Regions from separate parts of the Rhizobium sp. P1_E1 genome, predicted to be linked through region 2. Evidence: predicted binding sites of a transcription regulator. Region 2 holds the regulator's gene; each other region holds the start of a gene.
The links. The regulator LexA, encoded in region 2, represses DNA repair genes until DNA is damaged. The targets are predictions, from matches to a motif close to TGTTCNNNNTGTGTTCNG.

Region 1 (6,685 bases), on a different contig from region 2:
GGTCGAGGTGATAGACGCGGGAGACCGTGGTTTCGCCCTCGGCGGCAAGGCCAGCGATGACCAGCGAGACGGAAGCGCGCAGATCGGTCGCCATGACGGGCGCGCCGCGCAGGCGTTGGACACCCTCGATCTTCGCCGTCTGGCCGGACAGCGAGATCCTGGCGCCGAGTCGGGCAAGCTCCTGCACATGCATGAAACGGTTTTCGAAGATGGTCTCGGTGACATGCGAGACGCCGGAAGAACGGGTCATCAGCGCCATGAACTGCGCCTGCAGATCGGTCGGGAAGCCCGGGAAAGGATCGGTGACGATATCGACCGGTCTGATGCCGGCGCCGTTGCGCTTGATGCGCATGCCGTTGTTGGTCGACGAGATTTCCGCGCCGGCACGGCGCAGCGTTTCCACTGCGGTTTCGAGCAGCGCCACATCGGTATTCTCGAGCACGACGTCACCGCCGGCCATGGCGACGGCCATGGCATAGGTGCCGGTCTCGATGCGATCCGGCAGGACGCGGTGGCGGGCGCCGGAGAGCGAGGTGACGCCTTCAATGGTGATCGTTGCCGTGCCGGCGCCTGTGATCTTGGCACCCATGGCGTTCAGGCAGTTGGCGAGATCGACGACCTCAGGCTCGCGGGCGGCATTGCCGATCACCGTCGTGCCGCGGGCAAGCGTCGCCGCCATCATCATCACATGGGTGGCGCCGACGGAGACCTTCGGGAAGGTGTAGCGCGCGCCGATCAGGCCGCCAGCCGGGGCCTTGGCGTTGATATAACCGGCATCGATCTCCATGCTCGCGCCGAGCGCCGTCAGGCCCTCGATGAAGAGATCAACGGGGCGCGTGCCGATGGCACAGCCGCCCGGCAGCGACACGCGGCAATGGCCTTCGCGCGCAAGCAAGGGGCCGATGACCCAGAAGGAGGCGCGCATCTTCGAAACCAGTTCATAAGATGCTGTGGTATCGACGATGGTGCGGCAGGTGAAATGGATCGTGCGCGAATAGGAATCTTCCTGGCGCTCGCGGCGGCCGTTGACGGCGACATCGACGCCGTGATTGCCGAGGATGCGCATCAGCAATTCGACATCGGCAAGATGCGGCACGTTTTCGAGCGTCAGCGTATCGCTGGTCAGAAGCGAGGCGATCATCAGCGGCAGTGCGGCATTCTTGGCGCCGGAAATCGGAATGATGCCATTCAGCTCATTACCGCCGACGATTCTGATACGATCCATGTGCGCTTACGGGCAGCGCCCGCCTTTCCTGAAAGTTCTGCCTTGGAATAAGGAGTGAGGTGTTTAGGGGATTTCTCGACACGCTTCAATTCGCGACGGACGGAACATTACGATTCGTCCATTTTTGCGGCGGGCAGCCCATTTGTTTCGTCGGCCTGGCCCGAACGGCGGGCGCGGACCTGCTGTTTGCGTCGCCCCAGATTTTCCCTGAGCTTGTCGGCGGCGCGCTCGCGGCGCAGTTTCGCCTGTGCCTCGATCGCCTCTTTGCGGCTCTGCTGGCCGGATTCGGTCTTTTCGTTCATGGGAACAGGATTAGCTGAATTCGCGCCGATCCAAAAGGCCCTTCGCCGCAATCGACGCGAAGTTGGAATTTGCAGCTTGCGCTGGCCGCCAAGCTGTGGCAATAGCCCCCCGTTCTCGCGATTGAGCCACCCGGCTCGCGCGGTCTGGTCCTGCTGCCGTAGCTCAGTGGTAGAGCACACCCTTGGTAAGGGTGAGGTCGGTGGTTCAATCCCACTCGGCAGCACCAGTTTTCTTGAAAAGACAGTCAATCTCGACTCCACCCTTCCCGGCGAAAACACCTTATAAGTTGGCGTTTCTCATCAGTTGGCGTCCATAGGCTTTCCTGTCAGGGGTCGAGGCGAAACCATTCGTCGCGGCATCAGTGACGATCCGCCCATTTGCCGACGGTGAAAATCGCGCTAGAGTATTAGCTATCGCAGAGTCTCCCCGGAGGAACTGGGAGATGTTGCGCTCATTTCTGTCGAAAATCGTGGAGGAGCGTCGATGGCAACTGAAAGATGGAACAGCCCGGTCAAGGTTGGTTTCGAAAATGCCGATGCGCGAACGGTCAATGGTCCGTTCGATGCGCTGAAGTGCCTGGCGGATCTCTGGCCGAGTGTGCGCGGGCTTCGTTATATCAAGGCCCGCAGCACCTGCCGGGCAGCGCTCGATGGGCGCAAGAGCGTGGAAGAGGCGAGAGCCGAGTTTCTGGCGGCAGCCGAAGAGGCGAAGCTGAAGCTTCATTGAACTGGCGCATAATCCTTTCCGAAAATCGATTCCGATTTTCGGGGTTATGCGCTGCACTTCGGTCAGGATTTCCAGGCCGCATCAGGTCGTTCGTAAACGGAACGTGCCGGAACAGGGCAATGCTTTAATTTTACTTAACCCTGCATCGAACTCGCGCCGGGTTTTGGCGCAGCAGGCGTTGCGCCTGGTACAGGTGTATTCATAGAAGATGGCCAGCCATCATGATGATGGTTAGAGGCTCGTCACCTCTGCGGAAACGCAGGCGAGCCTCGTCCGAGCAAAGCGGATGTTTCAGCAGTCCGCGCCGCCCTCATTCTCCACTTCGACATAACCGACACCGATGATCGTGCCATCCGCCGCGCGGATGAAGGACGGCAAATACTGAGGACCTGCCGGCGTGCAGGCGACGGTCCCGGTATATTCGTTGCGGGCGATCTGGTCCTTCGGCAAAGCGGAATAATTCGTGCCGGTTTCCAGCGAGGCGTGGGCGGAGCCGGCAAAGACACCGCCTGTTATCACGGTCATTGCAGAGATGCGAAGAAGCGACTGCATGGGGGTCTCCAGCGTTTAGGTCCGGCCTTTCAACACGTGGGAGGGTGTTTTGGTTCCCTTCATGCATCGCAAAGACATGAGCGCGCGAACCGGCGCGGCATCCCATTCTCAAGACTTCAGCGTCGCAGCAGGCGACCACGCACATAGCCTCGTCCGACGACGCCCTCAGCGATCTCGACCGCGCGCTCGACATCACCCCGCCGGCGCACGAAACCTTCCAGGATGACATAGTAGCCGGATATGCCGACGGTGATTTCGCCGGCTTCGAAATCGGCGGCCGCATGAAGGGCGCTCTCCACCGAGGCGCGCGTCGCGGCATCGCTGTGGCCCTGCCGGCCGGGCTCGTCATGCCCCGTGAATGCTGGAAAGCCGAGCACCGTGAACGTTTCCTGATGTTGGTTGATGTCTGTTAACGTCGCAGGTACGCATTTCGTTGCGTCCCCCGGAAAAGAAGAGCCTGCTCGACAGCGATACCTGCGCGGGCGACATGGGCTACCCTTGGCGAAAGGTGCGGCGGCTTCCATATCTGGCTGCAGTCGAAAGAGGGATGATGACGATGAAAGCGCTTCTGCCTGCCTTGTTTGCCGGGGCATTGCTTGCCGGCTGCTCCTCGGCCGATACGCCGGCGCTGGAACCCATTCCCGGCAGCATTACCTATGGCGGCCAGCCGCGAACGAAGCTCACCAAGTCGCCGGTCGGCAGCGCCGTCTACAACCAGTTCTACAACGGGACGGGACAGCGCGTGGAGGAAACCTATATCCTTCAGCCCGACCGCAGCCTGAAGCTGGTGCGGCGCGTAGTCGGTCCGGATTTCCCCGACTGAGATGTTGCTCGCGCGCCAGATCGCTTGACAGAGGCGGCAATCGCGAACATTCAAGGAACATCTAATCTTTCCCCAGTGATTCTGCGGGAGCCCGACCGGACGGCTGGATGTATCTCGAAAAGCTCAATCCGCAGCAGCGCATGGCCGTCGAGCACGGCACGCTCATCGACGGCAGCCATATTGCCGGGCCGCTGCTGGTCATTGCCGGCGCCGGCTCGGGCAAGACGAATACCTTGGCGCATCGGGTCGCCCATCTGATCGTCAAGGGCGCCGATCCCCGCCGCATCCTGCTGATGACCTTTTCGCGCCGGGCAGCCGCCGAGATGGCGCGGCGCGTCGTGCGCATCTGCCGCGATGTGCTTGGTGCGAATGCAGGCGTCATGGCGGATGCGCTTTCCTGGTCCGGCACCTTCCATGGCATCGGCGCGCGGCTGTTGCGCGATTATGCCCAGCAGATCGGCCTCGACCCGGATTTCACCATCCACGACCGCGAAGACAGTGCCGATCTGATGAACCTGATCCGGCACGACCTCGGTTTCTCGAAGACGGAAAGCCGTTTTCCCACAAAGGGCACCTGCCTTGCCATTTATTCCAGAGCGGTGAATTCGGAGACCGCGCTCGACCTCGTGCTGCGCGACGTCTTTCCCTGGTGCGCGGCGTGGGAAAAACAGTTGCGCGAACTTTTCGCCAGCTATGTCGAGGCCAAGCAGAGCCAGAACGTGCTCGACTACGACGATCTGCTGCTCTACTGGGCGCAGATGGTCGGCGAGGCTGTCATTGCCGAGGATATCGGCAGCCGCTTCGACCATGTGCTGGTCGACGAATATCAGGACACCAACCGGCTGCAGGCCTCGATCCTGCTGGCGCTGAAGCCCGGCGGCCAGGGGCTGACCGTCGTCGGTGACGATGCGCAGTCGATCTATTCCTTCCGCGCCGCGACGGTACGCAATATCCTCGATTTTCCGGCCGCCTTCAGCCCGGCCGCCAATATCGTCACGCTCGACCGCAACTACCGCTCGACGCAGCCGATCCTCGCCGCCGCCAACGCCGTCATCGATCTCGCCTCGGAGCGCTTCACCAAGAATCTCTGGACCGAGCGGCAATCATCCGAGAGGCCGCGCCTCGTCACGGTGCGCGACGAGGCCGAGCAGGCGCGCTACGTCGCCGACATGGTGCTCGACAACCGCGAGGAAGGCCTCACGCTCAAGCAGCAGGCCGTGCTCTTCCGCGCCTCGCATCACAGCGGGCCGCTGGAGGTCGAGTTGACCCGGCGCAACATTCCCTTCGTCAAATTCGGCGGGCTGAAGTTTCTCGACAGCGCGCATGTGAAGGACATGCTGGCCGCCCTTCGCTTCGCGCAGAACCCGCGCGACCGGGTGGCGGGCTTCCGGCTGATGCAGATCCTGCCGGGCGTCGGGCCGTCGACGGCGCAGAAGACGCTCGACCTGATGGCCGAGGATGCCAGTCCGATTTCTGCTCTCGCTGCCATGCCGGCGCCGCCGCGTTCCGGCGAAGACTGGACAATGTTCGTCTCGATGCTGCAGGAGCTGAAGACAGGCAAGGCCGGCTGGCCGGCGGAAATCGGCCTGGCGCGGCAATGGTACGCGCCGCATCTGGAACGGCTGCACGAGGATGCAGCGACGCGGCAGGCCGACCTGTTGCAGCTCGAGCAGATCGCCGGCGGTTATGCCTCGCGCGAGCGTTTCCTCACCGAGCTCACCCTCGACCCACCGGATGCGACCAGCGACCAGGCGGGCGTGCCGCTTCTCGACGAAGACTATCTCATCCTGTCGACCATCCATTCCGCCAAGGGCCAGGAATGGACGAGGGTCTTCATGCTGAACGTCGTCGACGGATGCATACCGAGCGATCTCGCCGTCGGCACCACCGCCGAAATCGAAGAGGAACGCCGGCTGCTCTATGTCGCCATGACGCGCGCCCGGGATGGTCTCGACCTTGTCGTGCCGCAACGCTTCTTCACCTATGGTCAGAACTCGCAGGGCGACCGGCACGTCTATGCCTCACGCAGCCGCTTCATTCCTGCGACGCTGCTTCAGTTCTTCGAGGCCTGCAGCTGGCCACAGATGAAATCGCAGACCGTCGCCCAGCAGCAGGCGCGGCAGGTGCGCATCGATGTCGGCGCCCGCATGCGCGGCATGTGGCGATAACTGGATAGCGTTCAGAGTGAAAGCGGCGGTTCGGCCGGTTTCAGGAAATTCTCGACCGTTGATGCCTCCACGGCCTCGACTGACGCCGGCGACCATTGCGGATTGCGGTCCTTGTCGATGACGGCGGCGCGGATGCCCTCGAAAAAATCGGGATTATCAAGCATCTGCAGACAGGCGCCGAGTTCGCGGCCGAGACATTCGGCAAGCGAGGCGCTGCGGCGGCCGGCCCTGAGCAGCCGCAAAGCGAGCTTGAGGCTGGTCGGTGAACGCGTCAGCATCACCCGGCGCGTCTCGGCGGCAAATTCGCCTTCCTCCCCGGCAAGCGCTGCCAGGATTTCCTCGACGTTGTCGAAACGGAATGCGCGATCGATCATTGCTGCGTTCTGCCGCAGCCGGCTTTCTCCCTGAGGCTCCGAAAGCGCCTGCAGCACGGCATCCACGTCGCTGGATGAACTGCCGCGCGGCAGGCCCGAGAGAGCATCGATCACCTCACCCAGCCGAGGCGACGCGATCTGGAGGTCGGCAAGCCCAGCGTGGATCGCGTCGGCAGCGCCGATATCGAGCCCTGTCAGGCCGAGCCATGTTCCGGCTTCGCCCGGCGCGCGCGGCAGCAGCCAGGTGGCGCCGACATCCGGGACATAGCCGATGCCGGTTTCGGGCATGGCAAGGCGCGTGCGCTCGGTGACGATGCGGTGGCGGCCGTGCGACGACAGGCCGACGCCGCCGCCCATGGTGATGCCGTCCATCAGCGCGACATAGGGTTTGGGGTAGGAGGCAATCATATGGTTGAGGCGGAATTCCTCGCGCCAGAAGCTTGCAGCCAGGCCATCGCCGGCGCGAGCACTCTCATGCAGGACGCGGATATCGCCGCCGGCACAGAAGCCGCGT
Region 2 (6,685 bases):
CGGCAAGTTCCTTGCGCAGCGTATGGAAGACTTCCGAACCCATGCGCACGGCTTCGGCGATCGAATCGGCGCCGACCGGCAGGATCATGAACTCTTGGAAATCGATCGGATTGTCGGCGTGGGCGCCGCCGTTGATGATGTTCATCATCGGCACCGGCAGCAGGCTGGCGGAAGCGCCGCCGACATAACGGTAGAGCGGCAGGCCGGACGCCTGGGCAGCAGCCTTGGCGACGGCGAGCGACACGCCGAGGATGGCGTTGGCGCCGAGGCGCGACTTGTTCGGCGTGCCGTCCAGCTCGATCATGATATTGTCGATCTGGATCTGGTTTTCGGCGTCGATGCCACCGATCGCGTCGAAGATCTCGGTGTTGGCGGCTTCCACCGCCTTTTCGACACCCTTGCCGAGGTAGCGCTTGCCGCCATCGCGCAGTTCGACCGCCTCATGCGCGCCCGTCGAGGCGCCCGAGGGAACGGCCGCGCGGCCCATGCTGCCATCTTCGAGATAGACATCGACTTCGACGGTGGGGTTGCCACGGCTATCGAGAATCTCGCGGGCGATGATATCGGTGATTGCAGTCATGGGTTCTTCCTGCTCGGTGGGTGGTGATAAGTCGGTTCGAAACCTGTCTTAGTCGAAGGCGTGCAAATTACAATGCTGCAATTTCCAGCCTTCGAACCAGTGTTTGGATCTCGCCTAAAGCGCGTCGCGATCTTTCAGATTCGCTTGCCACGCTTTAGGTCTTTGGCTTTCCGCATGTCGTTGTCGCAAAACCGCTGCACACTTTTTCGCGACATGCCTATAGCACGATCATGTCAGGCTGTTGAACGTCAAGCCTTGGCGACCGCATCGAAGGCAAGCAGCTTTTCAAGCAGCCGCGGCATGTCCTTGAGATAGACCATGTTCGGGCCGTCCGAAGGTGCATTGTCGGGGTCCTGGTGGGTTTCGACGAAGACACCGGCAACACCGGCAGCCACTGCTGCGCGCGCCAGTGTTTCCACGAATTCCCGCTGACCGCCGGAGGAATCGCCCTGCCCGCCCGGCTGCGCAACGGAATGGGTGGCATCGAAGATAACGGGTGCGCCCATCGCCGCCATGATCGGCAGCGAGCGCATGTCGGAAACCAGCGTATTATAGCCGAATGAGGCGCCACGCTCGCACAGCAGCACGTTCGGATTGCCGCTGGCGTTGAGCTTCTTCAGGACGTTCTTCATATCCCAGGGAGCGAGGAACTGGCCCTTCTTGACATTGACGACGCGGCCGGTCTTGGCGGCGGCGATGAGAAGGTCGGTCTGGCGGCAAAGGAAGGCCGGGATCTGCAGGACGTCGACGACCTTTGCCACCTCCGCGCATTGCTCGGCGGTATGAACGTCGGTCAGGACAGGAAAGCCGAATTCCTTCTTGAGGTCGGCAAAGACCTCCATGCCCTTTTCGATCCCGATGCCGCGTTCAGCCGAAAGAGAGGTGCGGTTCGCCTTGTCGAAGGAGCTCTTGTAAACGAGGCCGATGCCGAGCTTTGCGCAAAGCTCTTTCAGCGTACCGGCAACCATGAAGGCGTGGTCGCGGCTCTCCATCTGGCAGGGACCGGCAATCAGCGACAGGCGGCCGGTATTGGAAAAGGTCACCTGGCCTTGGCCTTCGCCGATCTTGACTTCGGAATTCGTCTCAGTGCTCATCGTGTCTCCTCGAAGGCGAAGAGCGTGCCCTGCCCGGGCGCGGGCTTCACCAGAATGCGATTGTTCTTGCGCGTGTATGTCACCCCGTTAGCAGCCAAATGCGCTTCTGTCACGGCAAGATCGGCGACAATGAAGAGGATTGCCCGGCCACGCAGGCCGCGATCGGCGGATGATCCGGCGATCTCGAAATAGGCTTCTAGCCCTTCCGGCGTCATCAGGCTGATTTTCGCGTTCGAAGCAGCAACATTGACGCCAAAACCGGTTTTCTCGACTGCCGCCTGCGCCACGGCAAGGCCGACGAAGGCCCCGAAAGCAGCAGCATCAGGCGCGCAGAGCGCGATCTCGGCAATGCCGGTGACGCCATTGGCATGCGTCTCCAGCGCGCCGCGGTCGGCCGGCAGCGGATTGACGCGTTCGACGCTGAAAAGGAAGAGATCGGGCGCTCGCAGGTCACCGGCAAAAGCCAGCTTGAAGCCGGCGATGCTCTCGGAACCGTCCGGCATCGTCATCGGCCGGGTGAACTGCAGCATCTCGCCGGCGCTCGATCCGTTGCCGACGAAGTTCTGATGATCGATGCCGGCATCCTTACTGCCGAAAGCAAGCCCCGAAAGCCCCTCCTCGCCGCAGCGGAAGCGGAAGGCCCGGTTGCGGGCGGTGAAGACATTGCCTTGCCGCGCTGAGGCCTCGCTCTCCTCGACACTCGCAATCCCGAGCGGCTCCAGATAGGTCTTGTCGGCAAAAAAGACGCAGGCGTTTTCCGTTCCGAAGGGATGGCGTGCATCGGCGGCAACGGTGAAGCCGAGCTTGCCAAGCCTCTCGCGCGCCAGATCGATATTGACGACGGGCAGCACCACATGATCCAGCGGATGCGGCTTGGCGGAACGCTCGTTCATGATATCCCTCCTGGAAACGGCAAGAGATGTGCGATGGCGCGCCCCTCAATGCAACAGATGTGTCCCAATCCGGCGAATGAAAATAAAAATCTCAACGAGTTGGCGCCAAGTTTTACGGAAATTTAGCTACTTGCGGAACACATATGGAACATATAGTGTCTGTTCTGGATTTGTTTCAATCACGAGGTCACAACGTCGATGCTCACGCGCAAACAACAGGAGCTTCTCCTTTTCATTCATGAGCGCATGAAGGAATCCGGCGTTCCGCCATCTTTCGACGAAATGAAGGATGCCCTGGACCTCGCTTCCAAGTCCGGGATTCACCGGCTGATTACGGCGCTCGAGGAACGTGGCTTCATTCGCCGCCTACCGAACCGCGCCCGTGCGCTCGAGGTTATCAAGCTTCCGGAGGCCTACAGCCCCAGCATTCAGCCCCGGCGGGGCTTTTCGCCCAGCGTCATCGAGGGCAGCCTTGGCAAGCCGCAGCCGGTCGCCACTCCTGCTCCCGCAAAACCCGTCGCCGACAACGGCAACTCGGTCTCCGTGCCGGTCATGGGCCGTATCGCCGCCGGTGTTCCGATCTCGGCGATCCAGAACAACACCCACGACATCGTCGTTCCGGCCGACATGCTCGGTTCCGGTGAACATTATGCGCTCGAGGTCAAGGGCGATTCGATGATCGACGCCGGCATCTTCGACGGCGACACCGTGATTATTCGCAACGGCAGCACAGCAAGTCCTGGTGACATCGTCGTTGCTCTCGTCGACGACGAAGAAGCGACACTCAAACGCTTCCGCCGCAAAGGCGCCTCGATCGCGCTGGAGGCGGCCAACCCGGCTTACGAGACCCGGATTTTCGGGCCGGACCGCGTCAAGGTTCAGGGCAAGCTCGTCGGCCTCATTCGCCGCTATCACTGACATCAGGCAGTCTGGATTCGGCAAAACTGTTGCTGCGCCAGTCATAGGCGCGATGCCGCATCCATGGCCGCGACAATGCATCGAATGCGGTTGCGACCTCCAGGCCGGCGTCGGCGAAGCGCAACTCGACGGAACCGGTCCTGCGCAGCGTTTCGCCGGTGAAGAGCGTCGCCCCTGAGCGGCAGTTGTTGAAGCGCAGGCGGACCGACGTCACGACGATATCGGCCGCGTCGCATGCCGGACCGAGATAGGCGGCATTGTCGATGACAGCAACCACGTGACCATTGCCAAGCCTTGATGTGCACCAGGCCTTCTTGACGCAGGAAAAGCGGTTTGCTTCACCGGCCGCTGCAGCCGCCCGCATCGCCGACCTTGCTTCGTTCTGCTGATCGCGGGAAAGCCTGACACGGCGGTCTTCTCCCTCCGGCGGAATAACAGGACCATCCAGCATCTTCGGCGGGTGATGCGTCGGCAGGACCAGCGCTCTCTGCCACTGGTCGAAGATGAAATCCGGCGGTCTTTCACGGTTGGAAGCCATGGCCCCCGCCTCGACGATTGCGACGAGACCACCATCCTCCGAAATCGCCAGATCCGGCGGCCGGGGAACCGGCAGAAGCAAGAGGACGAGCGTCGAGACCGCGATGATCGATGTGCCGATATGGCGCAGCCGGGTGCGGAGCAGCGTCAGCAGCAGAAAGCCTGCGACGGCTATCGCGAAATACCAAGCGGGCAAGCGGCCGATGCCGATGTCGCCACCCCAGCCGGACACCGTCTTTGCGATCGCGATCACCAGATCGAGGCCGAATCCGACGACCTTCCAAGGCAAAACGTCCAGACCGAAAGGCATGAGCAGCATCGCCAGCAACCCGGCCGGCATGATGATGAAGGAGATGATCGGCATCGTCGCGAGGTTTGCCGGCAGGCCATAGGCAGTCAGGCGATGAAAATGCTCGATCGAAAACAGCGCGGTGGAAAAGCCGCCGATCAGCGAGGTCAGGAAGACGCCGCCGAAGAAACCCGCAACCGTAACGACGGGCCGAAACACCGGCAGCTTCAGGAAAGCGTTTTCGCGGACGCGCCGGTCCTTCCACAGCTGGTAGCCAGATACCAACGCCAATGTCGCGGCAAAGGACATCTGGAAGCTCGGACCCAAGACCTCGGACGGTGAAATGGCGAGAATGACGAGCGCCGAGAGAGCGACATTGCGCAGGCTGATCGACGGCCGGTCGAAGAAGACGGCAATCAACATGATCGCCATCATGATGAAGGCGCGTTCGGCCGAGACGGCAAAGCCGGAGATCAGGAAATAGGCCGTGACGGCGATGAGCGCGCCGGCAGCGGCGATCTTCTTGGTCGGATAGGCTTGGGCGACACCGGGAAAGAGGCTGAGCAGCATGCGGAAACCGACGAAGAAGATGCCGGCTGACAGCGCCATATTGAGGCCGGAGATAGCGATGATATGAGCCAGACCGGACTGGCGCAGCGCCTCCGTCGTCTCATTCGAGATGGCGCGCCGCTCGTCCGTCACCAGAGCAGCGGCAAAAGCGCCGGTGTCGCCGGGCAGGATCGACCTTATGCGGTCGCCGATACCGCTGCGCAGCCGGTAGAGACCTTCGAGCAGCGCTTCCGTCGTCGATCTGGCCGCTTGCGGACCTGCCTGCAAATCGACCTTTGTCGGCGCACCGTAGAAGAAGCCGTTGGCGCCGATGCCATCGAAATAGGCACCGAAGGAGAAGTCGTTGAGCTCAGGAAGCGCTGGACCTGCTGGCGGCGTCAGCCGTGCTCTGCCGGTTATGATATCACCGATCTCGAAAGGCGCGTCCGCGCCGCGGGCGATCGCGGTTATGCGCCCCGGCGGCCGCTTCACCTCCGGCGCCTCTGTGTCGGTGACGGCAAGAATATAGCGCCACCGCCCGCGACCATCGCCTTCGCGCCGCTCGACACGGCCGGTCACCGTCGTCGTCACTGATGAATCGAGGATCACGGTCGAAGCCCGTCGGCTCTCGAGCTGCGCCGAGACCACGCCGCAGGCGACAAGTGCAAGCGCCAGCAGCGTTGCCCGCAAAGCCGCCCGGCTGCGGCTGGCGATGAGAACCGCGACGGTCAGCACCAACAGGCAGAGCAGCGATGCAATGAGCGGGAAGTCCGATGCCGCTAGAAACCAGAAGGCTGAGCCGGCGCCGAGGAAGACCGGTGAGAACAGCAGCAGGCGGCCATGGTCCGCCTCTTCGCCCAGCATGCGCATGCCGGCACGCAGCGATTGCGAGGCTGCTGCCGGCAGCCGGTGGCGCCACGGTGTCGCCGACTGCGTCGTTGGCGGCCGCGTCACCACGACAGCCGGAGAAAAACCGGCGGAGTCGGCAAGGCCGGCGCCTGCTTCCGGCCGCAATTCGACTGTCGTCAACTCCTGCATGTGCTGCCCAAAGTCACTCGCCCCGACAGGCAGAATGCAACCGCCAATCAAATCCGGCAAGAATAATCGATTGAAAAGTGAGGGAAAATTGAAAGAGCCAAAAGAGCAGTCGAATCATCGGCTTCCGATATGCATGCGGCTCATCGCTGCAGTGCCTAAAAGGTGATACTGCAATGCACAAAATGCCATCACGGTAACTTGGCATTAGCCTCGCGATCATATAGCTATCGGTGAGGACGCTTAACCCCTATGGCGCTTTTATGGCGCCACCGCCATTTCGGAGGATCAGCATGACGGATCAAAGCGCTACAATAAAAATCGGTGACAAATCAGTCGACCTTGCCGTTAAAAGCGGAACGATCGGCCCGAGCGTCATCGATATCGGTGCCCTCTACAAGAACACGGCTTCCTTCACCTACGATCCGGGTTTCACGTCGACTGCATCCTGTGAATCGAAAATCACCTACATCGACGGCGACGAAGGTGTCCTGTTGCATCGCGGCTATCCGATCGAGCAGCTCGCCGAACATGGCGACTTCCTCGAGGTCTGCTACCTCTTGCTTTACGGCGAACTGCCGACCACCGTGCAGAAGAAGGATTTCGATTATCGCGTCACGCACCACACCATGGTGCACGAGCAGATGAGCCGCTTCTTCACCGGCTTCCGCCGCGATGCGCATCCGATGGCCGTCATGTGCGGCTGCGTCGGCGCGCTGTCGGCCTTCTACCACGACTCCACCGACATCACCGATCCGCACCAGCGCATGGTCGCCAGCCTGCGCATGAT
Region 3 (6,685 bases), on a different contig from region 2:
GCCCGATTTAACGGCATGTTAAATTGTGTGAACAAAAATTTGTCGCGAATTATTGACTTATTTCAAAGGCTTGCAAGAGCGCTATTCGACTTATCCACCGAACCGTTCTGCAGCGCAGCATAAGATCTGCTTCCCAACCGACATATTTCAGACATATTATCGGCCGGTTAACGCGAGGAGACAGACATGGGACTCACGCAATCCTTGAATGTTCTGTTGGTCAGTGCAGCGTTTGCTTTCGTCTTGTCCATGCTCTTCATCTGAGCTGGCCGACGAAAGTGTAATGACTGATAGTGCCTAAACTCCTGAATAGCTGATCAATCCGCCAACGAAAAAGCGCATGTCCCGCCCGACATGCGCTTTTCACTTTTGAACGTCCCGAAAGGATCAGGCGGCTGCGCCCGCACTTTTTGTTTCCCGGCGGGATATGCCGAGATTGTCGAGCACGGCGGAAACCAGCGGCGCACGGTTCATCGTATAGAGATGGAAATCATGGATGCCGCGCCGGACGAGATCCTCGATCTGTTCGGCAGCGACTTCGGCCGCGACCTTCGCCCGCTCCTCAGGCTTGTCGTCGAAGCCCGCAAAGCGCTCGTCGAGAAAGGTAGGGATGATGGTCCCACAGGCCCCGGCGAAGCGCTTCAGCTGCGTCAGGTTCTGGATCGGCATGATGCCGGGCACGACAGGGATCGAGATGCCGGCGCCGCGCACCCGCTCCAAGTAACGCTCGAAATTGTCGTTGTCGAAGAAGAATTGCGTCAGCGCCCGGTCGGCGCCATTGTCGGCCTTGCGCTTCAGCATGTCGATATCGGCCGCCGTATCGCGGCTTTCCGGGTGCTTTTCCGGATAGGCGGAGACCGAAATCTCGAAATCGCCGATTTCCTTGAGGCCGGCCACCAGCTCCGCCGCATTGGCGTAACCGCCGGGATGCGGCTGGTAGGGCGCGCCGGCGCCGCCGGGCGCATCGCCGCGCAGCGCCACGAAATGCGTCACGCCGGCTTTGCGGAACGTGTCGACCACCTGATGCGTCTCTTCCTTGGTCGCACCGACACAGGTGAGATGCGAGGCGGTGGCAAGCGGCGTCTGCGACAGGAACCGCGTGACGGTGGTCAGCGTCGGCGCTTTGGTGGTGCCGCCGGCGCCATAGGTCACCGAGACGAAATCCGGGTCCCAGTCCTGCAGCTGGCTGACGGTATGCCAGAGCTGCCCTTCCATCTCCTCCGATTTAGGCGGGAAGAATTCGAAGGAGACCCTGATGTTGCGGCCGCGCGCTTCGTTTTTCAAAACCATGTCATACCCTCCCGGCAAATGTAGGTTCGGCACCTTCGCTCGCCTGCGAAGCCATGAGGCGCCTCGGATCGCGCGCGAGCCAGACGGTAACCGTCAACCCCTGCTCACTTTGCTGACCCGGATGAAGATCGACGACCTGCTCGACGTCGAGCCCGGTCTTGCGCAGCCAGTCGGACATTGCCTGGTGCGAAAAGCCGAGACGGACATGCGCATGCTCGTCGCGGAGATATTCGAGCGTGTGCGGCGCAAGGTCGATGACCACGAGCCGGCCGCCCGGCCGGAGCATGCGCGCCGCTTCCGCGATCGCAATTTCCGGCTGATCGAAGAAATGCAGCACCTGATGGATCGTCACCAGATCGAAATCCTGTCCCTCGAACGGCAGGTTGAGGATATCGGCATGGCGCACGGTGGCCTTGGTGATGCGGGACTTGTCGAGATTCGCACGCGCCACGCTCAGCATGTCGCGGCTGGCATCGACGCCGGTCGCGCGGCGGTAGAGCCCGGACAAGAGTTCGAGGATGCGGCCGGTGCCGGTGCCGAGATCGAGCAGCGAGTCGATCGGCTGGCTGCCGAGCAGCCGGATGACAGCGGCGTCGACCTCTTCGTCGGCCGCATGCAGGCGGCGAAGCTCGTCCCACTCGGCCGCGTTGCGGCTGAAATAGGCCTGCGCCCGCTCGGCGCGCTGACGCTTGACCTGCGAGAGCCGCTCGCCGTCGCGAAGGATGGTCGGATCGTTCTCGGAAACATGCTTCAGCAGCGCCCGCACCAGCATGGCGGCCTTGCCGTCCTGCTTGAGGCGGAAATAGGCCCAGGCGCCCTCCTGGTAGCGTTCGATCAGTTCGGCCTCGCCGAGCAGCTTCAGGTGACGGGAGATGCGGGGCTGGGATTGGCCGAGAATTTCGGTAAGATCGGTCACCGTAAGGTCGCCGCCGTCAAGAAGCGCCAGAAGACGCAGGCGCGTGGGCTCGCCGGCCGCCTTCAAGACGTCCACCAGCGCATCCAGTCCAAGCTTCAAGGGTTCGCTCATCTTCGATCCAATCAAGATATAAAGATATCTTTATGTGATTTGAAAAGCAGTGGCAAGCGAGAATTCGCTCTCTCCACGAAATTGCCTGCTCAGATTGCGACAGAGCCAGATATGAAAAAGCCCCGGCCGAACCGGGGCTCTCGCAAGCGAAAACAGTTGGAATAAATCAGCGCGTCAGGCGCTTGTGGGCCTGGCTGCCCGGGTTAAGGGCGTCGGGGCCAAGGCGGCGCACCTTGTCCTGTTCATAATCCTCGAAGTTACCTTCGAACCATTCGACATGGCCGTCGCCTTCGAAAGCGAGGATATGCGTCGCCAGACGGTCAAGGAACATGCGATCGTGGCTGATGATGATGGCGCAGCCGGCGAAATTCTCAAGCGCGTTTTCCAGCGCACCCAGCGTTTCCGTATCGAGGTCGTTGGTCGGTTCGTCGAGCAGCAGAACGTTGCCGCCGGCCTTCAGCATCTTGGCAAGGTGAACGCGGTTGCGCTGACCGCCGGAGAGATTGCCGACCTTCTGCTGCTGGTCGCCGCCCTTGAAGTTGAAGGCGCCGCAATAGGCACGGGAGTTCATGTCGAATTTGCCGAGCTTGATGATTTCGGCGCCGCCGGAGATTTCCTCCCAGACCGTCTTGTCAGCCGCAAGCGCGTCACGGCTCTGGTCGACATAACCGAGATGCACGGTCTCGCCGATACGGATCGAACCGCCATCCGGCTTTTCCTGGCCGGTGATCATCTTGAACAGTGTTGTCTTGCCGGCGCCGTTCGGGCCGATGATGCCGACAATGCCGCCCGGCGGCAGCTTGATCGACAGGTCGTTGATCAGCGTGCGGCCCTCGAAGCCCTTGATGATGCCTTCCATCTCGATGACCACCTGGCCGAGGCGCTCGCTGACCGGGATGATGATCTGCGCGTCGCCGGGACGCTGCTTCTCGGCGGCATCCACCAGTTGCTCGTAGGACTTGATACGGGCCTTGGACTTGGCCTGACGGGCCTTCGGGCTGGAAGCGATCCATTCCTGTTCGCGGCTGATCGCCTTCTGGCGCGACGCGTCTTCGCGGCTTTCCTGCAGCATGCGCTTGGCTTTCGCCTGCAGGTAGGCCGAGTAGTTGCCTTCGTAAGGAATGCCACGACCGCGGTCGAGTTCGAGGATCCATCCGGTGACATTGTCCAGGAAGTAGCGATCGTGGGTGATCATCATCACGGCGCCCGGATAGTCGCGTAGATGCTTTTCGAGCCAGGCGATGGTTTCGGCGTCCAGGTGGTTGGTCGGTTCGTCAAGCAGCAGCAGATCCGGCTGCGAAAGCAGCAGACGGCAGAGCGCGACACGGCGACGCTCACCACCGGAAAGGCTGGTGACTTCGGCGTCGCGCGGCGGGCAACGCAGCGCTTCCATCGCCATCTCGACCTGGCTTTCCAGATCCCAGAGGTTCTGGCTGTCGATGACGTCCTGAAGCTTGGCGCCCTCTTCCGCCGTCTCATCGGAATAGTTCATCATCAATTCGTTGTAACGATCGAGGACAGCGGTCTTCGAGGCAACGCCTTCCATGACGTTCTCGAACACCGTCTTGTTGGGATCGAGATGCGGCTCCTGCTCCAGATAGCCGACCGTCGCACCTTCGGCGAGCCAGGCTTCGCCGGTATACTCCTTGTCCTGGCCCGCGATGATGCGCAGTACGGTGGATTTACCCGCGCCGTTCGGACCGAGGATACCGATCTTGGCATCCGGGTAGAACGAAAGGTGGATATTCTCCAGGATCTTCTTGTTGCCATAGGCCTTGTTGAGGCCGGACATATGATAGATGAACTGACGTGCCATGCTGCGCTGCTCCGGGCGGGAAACTTTGATTGTGCCGCTATGTAGGCGAAACAGCGCCTCCGGGCAACGCCGAAACCCGGTTTACTCAGGATTTCCGGTCAAAAGCCCGCAGCGTCGACGACGCCCTCGTCGCAGCCGAACGACGTTTTTCCAGCACCCTGGATCAGATCGGCAAGCCCGGCACTTTTCGCCGATGCCGCTCCGGCAGCTTCCGAAAGCCCGATCGTCAGCTCGCTGATCATCCTGACATTGCCGGCCCGCCGGCAGCTCATCTTGACACGATCGCCGGCACCCGGTCCAAAGCTCTTGTCGAAAGCCGCCTTGATCGCTTCGGCCTTGACCGGCTTGCCGATATTGGCAGCGAAGAGATCACGCACAGCCGACGCGTTGAGTGCGCCCACGAGATGCACACCGACGCCGAAATAGTCGTCGGCACTCATCTTCGTGCAGGTGCCGTGCTTCACCCATTCATGCCGTTCCAGGCCGGATTGCGTGCCGGGCATCGCCTTGGCAAGCGCCGTCTTCGTCTCCGCTGCAAGCGTGACCTCCGGCAGCTTGTTCCAGTCGCCGTCCTTGTCGGCGGTCTTCTGATCGGCGCTCACACCACAATAATCCTGCCGCATCGGCCAGAGCCCGTGCAACGAGAAGTTCGTCGCGTCAGGGCGCTCGCCGGTCTGGCTGGCGCATTCGGCCTTCTTCTGGTTTGTCTGGCAAAAAGCCGGCTGCCAGCTCGCCGCCAGAATGAAGCGGGTGCGCCCGCCGGCCTCCTGCGCCACGGCGGCGCCGGCAATAACCATCGACACAGCGAACGACAAAGTACGCAACTGCATGCTGCTCATTTCAACCCCCAAAAAGAACAATACAGGAACAAATAAGCATCAAATTCAAACGATCGCAACCCTGAATCGCAACAAGGCTGCAATTTGTTATCGGATAACCAAACGCCGATGTTGCAATTACCCGGCGATCTGGTCTGTTGCCGCCGGGAGGATCCACATGTTTTCTGAAACGCAAAGGCTCGTCGTGCCTGGGGCGTCGCTGGCCTATCACCATGCTAAGGCCGAAGCTGCGGCACGCGGCATCCTGTTGATATCGCATGGCCTGGCCGAACATTCGAAACGATACCGCTCCTTTGCCGAGGCGATGGCGGTGCGCGGCTATCATGTCTATGCCCACGATCATCGCGGCCACGGCGAGACGACGGCAGCCGATGCGCCGATCGGCCGCTTTGCCCGGCGTGGTGGGGTCGAAAGGGTGATTGGCGACGTCATCGCCATGCGCGGCCATGCGGCCTCCTGCCATCCCGGCCTGCCGGTGATCCTCTTCGGCCATTCGATGGGCGGCCTCATCGCCCTCAATGCAGCCGTCACGGCTCCGGCCGACTTCGATGCTGTCGCCGTCTGGAATTCGAATTTCGCCGTTGGCCTTGCCGGCCGCGCCGCCCAGGCGATCCTGCTTGCCGAGCGCATGCTGAAGGGCTCTGACGTGCCGAGCGGCCTGCTGCCGAAGCTCACCTTCGGCACCTGGGGCAAATCCATTGCCGGCCGCCGCACCGAGTTCGATTGGCTGTCGCGTCGTCCTGATGAAGTTGACAAGTATGTCGCCGATCCACTCTGCGGCTTCGACGCCTCAGTCTCTCTCTGGCTCGATCTCTTCGAGTTGACCTTCCGCGCGCCGCAGAAAATCCATCTAGACCGGCTGCCGCGGGATATGCCGATCCATCTGGTCGGCGGTGGAGTGGACCCGGCGACGGAGCGTGGAAAAGCGGTGCTCTGGCTGTCAAAGCATTTGAAAGACCAAGGCTTCTCCCGTATCAGCAGTGAGATATATCAGGACATGCGGCACGAAACACTGAATGAGATCGGCGCGGATGCGGCGATCGCAGCCTTTGGCGAGTGGTGCGACAGGGCCGTCGCAAGATCCTGAGCGACCAATATCCTGAGTACAGGGATTTCATCATGAGCAGCTCCTCCGCCCGCCCCGTTTCGTCCGCCTCCGACGTGACGATGGGGCTTGTGCTGATGGTACTCTCGGTGATGGTCTCGCCGCTCATCGATATTTTTGCCAAGCTTGCGATCACGACCGTGCCATCCGGGGAGATCACCGCCGGCCGTTTCATCGTCCAGGCGCTCTGCATGCTGCCACTCGTGATATGGCGGCGCAGCTTCGCCGATTTTTCCTGGCGACAGAGCCTGTTCCATGCCATCCGCGGCGCGATCATCACCGTCTCGATGATCTCCTTCGTCACGACGCTGAAATATATGGCGGTCGCAGACGCGATCGCGATCTTCTTCGTCGAGCCAATCATGGTGACGATCCTCGGTGGCATCTTCCTGAAGGAGACGATTGGCTGGCGGCGGTATACCGCCTGCGGCGTCGGCTTCTTCGGGGCGATGCTGATCATCCAGCCGAGTTTCGAAGAGGTCGGCTACATCGCGCTTCTGCCTGTCGTCAGCGCGCTCTGCATCGCCATCTTCGTGCTGATGACCCGCGCCCTCTCGCGCAGGGAAGACCCCTGGTCGATGCAGTTCCAGATGAGCATCTGGGGCCTG

Region 1: the regulator LexA is predicted to act here: its motif matches at 3,672-3,689, upstream of AC1D1Z_RS04385 (ATP-dependent helicase).
Region 3: the regulator LexA is predicted to act here: its motif matches at 4,986-5,003, upstream of AC1D1Z_RS03980 (ribonuclease T2 family protein).

Annotation. Positions count from the first base shown of each region.
Region 1 is NZ_JBFUAY010000006.1:34,706-41,390, forward strand. It holds gene murA (UDP-N-acetylglucosamine 1-carboxyvinyltransferase) at 1-1,225, opposite strand, end outside; gene AC1D1Z_RS04355 (hypothetical protein) at 1,333-1,527, opposite strand; tRNA gene AC1D1Z_RS04360 (tRNA-Thr) at 1,680-1,754, shown strand; gene AC1D1Z_RS04365 (DUF982 domain-containing protein) at 2,012-2,254, shown strand; gene AC1D1Z_RS04370 (hypothetical protein) at 2,546-2,806, opposite strand; gene AC1D1Z_RS04375 (BON domain-containing protein) at 2,923-3,183, opposite strand; gene AC1D1Z_RS04380 (PQQ-binding-like beta-propeller repeat protein) at 3,363-3,629, shown strand; gene AC1D1Z_RS04385 (ATP-dependent helicase) at 3,737-5,797, shown strand; gene AC1D1Z_RS04390 (enoyl-CoA hydratase/isomerase family protein) at 5,809-6,685, opposite strand, start outside.
Region 2 is NZ_JBFUAY010000013.1:26,494-33,178, forward strand. It holds gene eno (phosphopyruvate hydratase) at 1-580, opposite strand, end outside; gene kdsA (3-deoxy-8-phosphooctulonate synthase) at 829-1,674, opposite strand; gene AC1D1Z_RS07770 (VOC family protein) at 1,671-2,567, opposite strand; gene lexA (transcriptional repressor LexA) at 2,766-3,485, shown strand; gene AC1D1Z_RS07780 (ComEC/Rec2 family competence protein) at 3,466-5,898, opposite strand; gene gltA (citrate synthase) at 6,189-6,685, shown strand, end outside.
Region 3 is NZ_JBFUAY010000005.1:60,722-67,406, reverse strand. It holds gene metF (methylenetetrahydrofolate reductase [NAD(P)H]) at 388-1,290, opposite strand; gene AC1D1Z_RS03990 (ArsR/SmtB family transcription factor) at 1,292-2,317, opposite strand; gene ettA (energy-dependent translational throttle protein EttA) at 2,484-4,133, opposite strand; gene AC1D1Z_RS03980 (ribonuclease T2 family protein) at 4,232-4,972, opposite strand; gene AC1D1Z_RS03975 (alpha/beta fold hydrolase) at 5,130-6,059, shown strand; gene AC1D1Z_RS03970 (DMT family transporter) at 6,092-6,685, shown strand, end outside.